One region of the Lentibacillus daqui genome, then DNA from elsewhere that is predicted to be linked to it. Evidence: a T-box and tRNA genes for the amino acid it is inferred to sense, from the RefSeq annotation. Region 1 holds a T-box; the other holds one or more tRNA genes.
The links. A T-box is a leader RNA that pairs with one kind of tRNA and senses whether it is charged. The one in region 1 lies ahead of O2S85_RS07635 (valine--tRNA ligase), so its partner is inferred to be a tRNA-Val.
Positions count from the first base shown of each region.

Region 2: it has a tRNA-Val gene. The T-box ahead of O2S85_RS07635 (valine--tRNA ligase) is inferred to sense a tRNA for this amino acid. The anticodon was not compared.

Region 1 covers NZ_CP114176.1:1,519,044-1,522,236, forward strand. Annotated here, with positions in the region: gene O2S85_RS07620 (LysM peptidoglycan-binding domain-containing protein) at 1-26, shown strand, start outside; gene O2S85_RS07625 (phosphotransferase) at 113-1,117, shown strand; gene O2S85_RS07630 (YszA family small membrane protein) at 1,114-1,302, opposite strand; T-box leader at 1,478-1,713, shown strand; gene O2S85_RS07635 (valine--tRNA ligase) at 1,758-3,193, shown strand, end outside.
Region 2 covers NZ_CP114176.1:2,429,674-2,432,866, forward strand. Annotated here, with positions in the region: gene O2S85_RS12255 (hypothetical protein) at 1-137, opposite strand, end outside; gene O2S85_RS12260 (hypothetical protein) at 438-920, shown strand; gene O2S85_RS12265 (hypothetical protein) at 982-1,278, opposite strand; gene O2S85_RS12270 (hypothetical protein) at 1,283-1,480, opposite strand; tRNA gene O2S85_RS12275 (tRNA-Val) at 1,706-1,778, opposite strand; gene O2S85_RS12280 (hypothetical protein) at 2,194-2,349, opposite strand; gene O2S85_RS12285 (hypothetical protein) at 2,387-3,091, opposite strand; gene O2S85_RS12290 (hypothetical protein) at 3,119-3,193, opposite strand, start outside.

The DNA.
Region 1 (3,193 bases):
TGTATATTCCGATCAAAAAACAGTAGAATGTTACAGTCATTTGTAACTTAATTACCCCTTGCAAATTCTTTCATTGCCAAGGGGTACTGATTTTTAAAGGTGGGGCGATCATATGGAGAATTTCCTGAGGGTATTGGATTCGTATCCTGTTCATTCCATTTCAACAGAACAAATTACTGATCATGTCATGCGTATTACCGATGGCAAGCAGGTGTATGCTTTAAAAAAAAGCAGGTTGAATCGTAAAACTATAACGAGTTGGCAAAATGTATTTCATCTTGCACAACAGCATAATCTTGCAGCCATCCTGCCAGTATATATGACAAAACAAAGAGATTTATTGTGTCAGGTCGATGGGCATTTTTATTATCTGACCCCATGGATAGAAACTAGAGAACTTGAAAAAAAACAGCAAATCGAGCGGATGTATCAGACAATTGGTGTAATTCATGCCAAGACAAACCAGTCAATGTCATTGGATGTCAAACAAATCACTGATAGTTTTCGGAACTATAAAAAAACGCTTGTTACAAATAGATCGTTTTTATTAGAATGTGTGGAAGTTTTCGAGAAAAACCATTATATGTCACCTGTTGAATTATTGGTCTGCAGCCAGTATCGTGATCTGGATTTCATTTTACGTGAATTGGAGGAACGGGTTGAGCTTTTTATTGATGAATTAAGCAATCAATCGGAGTGGTACTATTGCTTGTGTCATGGAAAACTCGATTTTACGCATTATCTTTTTGCAGATCGAACATATTTAATAAATTGGGAACATGCAAACTATGATAATGCTACCCGTGATCTGGCTACCTTGTATCATAATATTGTTAACGATTATGATGACCCGACAGATGATTACATCGATTTTTTTACCGCCTACATGAAGAAAAATAGTTTGTCTAAGGCTGAATTGTATTTGCTTTCGATTTATTTATTGGACCCTTCTCAGTACATAAACCTGTTGACGCAACACCGAAAGAATCCTTCAGAAGTTTCTCAGGTTGATATGATACAACGGTTGCAAAGAAATTATCGTAAGTTATCTTTCGCTGTGCAATGGATGGAATTCACGGATTCATTGGCAAAATCAACTGATGAAACTGATGACTAAAACCATTCTAAATAAAACGCAATAAATATCCCGATAAGTGCACCCAATAATAAAACGTCAAATGTAGTTGGAAAAAATAAGGTACGTATTAATTGGAATATCAGAAGGGGGAGGGTACACCTTTCGCAGACGACCAAACATCTCCTTGCCCATGGTGGCAGCCGGTAACGGTAGTATCGACCCATAAACATTCACCTCTTTTACAGTTTCAAATCAATCTGTGACCAAAAAGCACTTTTTGAATATATTCTGATATAATATATGTATAATACAGGTTAAATCGTGCAATAAGTATATTAATATTGCTTTTTTGGCTTTTTATCGTTAAAATTATGGTATTCATACTGTGTATCCTAATATCAAAATGCGATGACAGGGAGGAGTACAGGTTAATCACCTCAAGAGAGGGAAATGAACTGCTGAGAATTTCCCAGGAACGATTATCTGGAAGGTCGCCCTTGATGCAACTTTTTGAACAAAAGTGATTTCGCTTAGTAAGAAAGTCGGTTGCTGACCGTTAACAAGCTTGAGTGTGCAAGTTTATTTACTTGTGAACAAAGGTGGTACCACGGAGGTAAATCCTTTTCGTCCTTTATGGGAGAAAGGGTTTTTTTTATTTTTTTAAAGGAGGAGTGGGCTTGTGAGTGAAAAAAAGAGGAAATCATTACCATCAAAATACAACCCGCAAGAAAGCGAAAAAGGCCGTTATCAGTTTTGGCTGAACGGTAAATTTTTTGAAGCAACTGAAGATGAAACCAAGGAGCCATTTACAATTGTCATTCCGCCACCGAACGTAACCGGGAAATTGCATTTGGGTCACGCCTGGGATACAACTATGCAGGATACAATCGCCCGGATGAAACGAATGCAGGGATATGACGTGTTGTGGTTACCAGGTATGGACCATGCCGGAATTGCTACACAGGCAAAAGTGGAGGCCAAGCTCCGCGCACAAGGAAAGAATCGATATGACCTGGGAAGAGAAAAATTCCTGGAAACGGTATGGGAATGGAAAGAAGAGTACGCAGACTTTATTCGCCAACAATGGGAAAAGCTTGGTCTTGGACTGGATTATTCCCGTGAACGATTTACAATGGATGACGGCTTGTCTGATGCCGTTCGTGAGGTATTCGTTACCCTTTACGAAAAAGGGTTAATCTACCGCGGGGAATATATTATTAACTGGGATCCGCAAACCAAAACTGCGCTATCCGATATTGAAGTGGTCTATCAAGAAGTACAAGGGCATTTCTACCATATGCGCTATCCACTAAAAGATAGTGATGAATATATTGAGATTGCCACGACAAGGCCGGAAACGATGCTGGGTGATACCGCTATTGCCGTTCATCCGGATGACGACCGTTACAAACATTTAGTTGGAAGAAAGGCCATTTTACCGATTGTTGGCCGGGAAATCGAAATCGTTGCCGATGATTATGTAGATATGGATTTCGGTTCAGGTGCGGTGAAGATCACACCTGCACACGACCCAAATGACTTTGAGGTCGGGAATCGTCACCATCTAAAACGTATCCTAGTGATGAATGAAGATGGAACAATGAACGAAAATGCTGGAAAATATGTGGGTCTGGATCGATTTGACTGTCGAAAACAAATTGTCAAGGATCTACAGGAGTCGGGTGTTTTATTTAAATTAGAAGACCATACCCATCAAGTTGGTCATTCCGAGCGCAGTGGTGCAGTTGTTGAACCATACTTATCAACGCAATGGTTTGTTAACATGCAGCCATTGGCAGATGCTGCAGTTTCCTTACAGCAAAGCGAGGATACGAAAGTTCATTTTGTTCCGGAACGTTTTGAACGGACCTATTTGCATTGGATGGAGAATATTCGTGATTGGTGTATTTCCCGTCAGTTATGGTGGGGGCATCGAATTCCGGCATGGTATCATAAAGAAACCGGTGAAATCTATGTTGGCAAAGAAGCACCCGAAGATGAAGAAAATTGGGAGCAGGATGAAGATGTATTGGATACCTGGTTTTCATCTGCGTTATGGCCGTTTTCGACAATGGGCTGGCCCGATGAAGATGCGCCCGACTTTAAGCGGTATTT
Region 2 (3,193 bases), 910 kb from region 1:
TCCGCCTGTTGCAGCTGGTGTTCAGCTTGTTCAAGCAATTGCGCATCAGACCCCTGTGCATTACGAATCGAAGTTTTAGCCTCATTAATTTGCTGACTGGCTTTTTGCAGTTGCTGGTGTAAATGCTGCTGTCCCAATATTTATACCCCCGATAAAATTTACTTGTTGGCATATATTGTTCCCCTAGTTATTGAGATTATGTGTTTTAAATATGTAGTAGAGACTGAACGAAAAAAGCCCATTAAAAATATAATTATTTTTCAAGAAAAAGAATCCCATAAAAACTGGTTTGTAAAGTAGAAATCAATTATTCGTCGGAATTCCACTTGTAAAACCAAATTTTATACGCTTTATAGCAAATTTCGTCCAATTGTAACGCACTTCCACAAAAATCATTTATCCGGTATAATAGATTTAACAGGAAGGAGGTTAATGAAATGGAAGAATCGTCACTAAAAGAAATTCTAAATGCACTTCAATTACATTCCGGGCGTACTGATGAGAAGATCAAACAGGCGCTTCAATCGCATTCCGAGCGTACTGATGAGAAGATCAAACAGGCACTACAATCACATTCTGAGCGTACTGATGAGAAAATCAAACAGGCACTACAATCGCATTCTGAGCGCATTGATCAGAGAATAGAACAGAGTCTTCAATCACATTCTGACCATATCGACCAAAAACTGGAACAGCGATTTCAATCATATTCTGACCACATCGACCAGAAACTGGAACAGACGAAATTGGATTTGCAGAATCAGATGAATGAGGGTTTCAAGCAGGTTGATAAACGTTTGGATAATCTCGATAAAAAATTTACCGGTCTACGCGTTGAACTAACCGAAACCCAGGAGACAGTCAACTTTCTATCAAGTAAATCTGCACAACATGAGCGAAAACTACAAAACATCTACTGAGTTCAATCCTAAATTTCCATTACTTATAACAACCACCTCCATGATCGCTACCCAAAAAATATCATCGATTGTAGAGGTGGCTTCTGTATGCATGATAGAGAGCCAATTTATTTAACTTCGCGCAGTGTACTTCTACGACTTGATAGGGAACCATCGACTCGACACTCAGAGATTCTTTGGCTACTGTCTTCATCGCTTCTGCAACCTCTGGATTAAATGTTTTCCCGTATACATCCAGTTGATAAACACCTAGTTCCTCCAAATTCCGTAACAACATTTGTGACCATTGGTTTAACAAATGATTCCAAACAGCATCATCTTCTTTTAATCCCGACAAAACGTGATCCATTTCGTCCAACAAACTAATCAATCGTATCCATGGTAAAATCCCGTTGACGTTCATAACGCTGATGCTCAGACATTAAATCATTTTGTTGGTTGTAATTTGACAATTCTTTCGCAAACTGATCCATCTTTTCCTCCATGTTTTTATTCGATTTAAATTGGACCCGGGTTAATTTCGTCAATTGATCTGTAACATTTTTTAAATACGTTTGCACCGTTGCAAATTCCTTTTGTACATATTCCCATTCCGAGGATGTCTCATCTTTCTTTTTTCCAGAATTTCCAGTTCATGTTATTCTCCTTATTAACGCTGATACTTATAGTGATTCGACAAATATATACTATTCCCTTCAAAAATCGCCCATTATTTTTATTGGTCAATTATATCTTTTTACGGATAAAAAATAAAGAACCCTTTATAGTTAAGGATTCTTTAGGTATGATTCCGATTGGGCTCGAACCAACGACCTCTACCCTGTCAAGGTAGCGCTCTCCCTGCTGAGCTACGGAATCGATTCGTATAAAACTACGTCAAAACGATTATATCAACGTTCCTTTAACGGAAAGTCATTCGATATGTCACACGTTTATATTAGGTATTATAGCAATAATTCCGCAACCTGACAAGCTAATTTTATGTAAAAATGCATACAAATTTCGCACCAACTGTAGAAGTATCGCCAACTTGAATCTAATTGCGCTAAAATCGACTTGTACGACATGTATCCACGGAAAAAAGGAATAAAAAAGTAGGACGCCCGTAATATGATCGGACGCCTTATTAGGAGATTTATACGTTTCTTAGGAGAAATATAGGCTGTCTCCCTCCCGGCTTCGGTAGAGTAAGCCGTTCATCGGAAGATAGTCCTTTCATCGGAAGATAGCTTTTACATCGGTTGACCGTCTATATTCTAATTAGTTATTGAATTTACATAAAACGATAATAAACGGTTATATATCCGGTCATTCCGTCATATGTCGTAGCTGTAACGTTCCCTCCGATATGACAGAGATAATCCCGGAATACGATCAACTCGTTAGAATCCGCAACTATCCGTTTATATTCTCGATTAATAGCCGTCAATTTCTTACGTCCCTTTACGGATAAACTTACATGCTTCTTACATGTCGCGATAAAATACGTCCGTTTTCGTCGTACTTAATTCGCTACTCCCTTCGGTAGAAAATAGCCCCCTTAATTCCTTGCCGGCCTGTTCGGCCAGCGTCATGTTACGGTATTCTTGACCGATGCCACTGGCAACGGCCTGCTTCATAAGTTCTAGCGCGCCCTCTGCTTCTGTTTTTACGGATAGACCATACCCAATGGATCGTAAGCCTTGTTTTGTCTTATCCGAATCAGCATAACTTAACAACTCGGGCATTTTTCGTTTCAAGGCGACCTTTTGACTATCCGTCATGTACTCGACTTGGTTCCTTAGTTTCGATATAGCCTCTTGCGCTGACGTATCTCCGACTGCCATAGCTAGGTTAAACTTCGCTTCTTCGGCGATTTCCTCAGCCAATTCCTTGTCTTTTAGCGTCGGCTTAATTGTTGTTAGTGCTGCCTCGCGTTCGAGTTCGGCTATATGCTGATTCCCGATTTCTTGATAGGCTTCTCTGATTACCTTTATATTGTCGTCCAATATCCTGCGTTGCTGTGCCGTTTCATAGTCTTTAACCTCCTTCGTCATCATCGGATTATCGTCATTTTTAATCTTTTCGACTATCTTCTTATATTGACGTACTTGACTGTCCGCCATACTTTTCAACGTATCCATCGAATCGCCTTGAATGTCTGCTTTCTTAATTTCTTCTAGTTTTTTCATAGTAAATCTATCCCCTTTTAATTATTTTTATCTTGATCGTTTTTCCGTTGTCTTAATCTTCGGCATACCGTCATCTTCTAGGTTATTACTGACGATATTAGG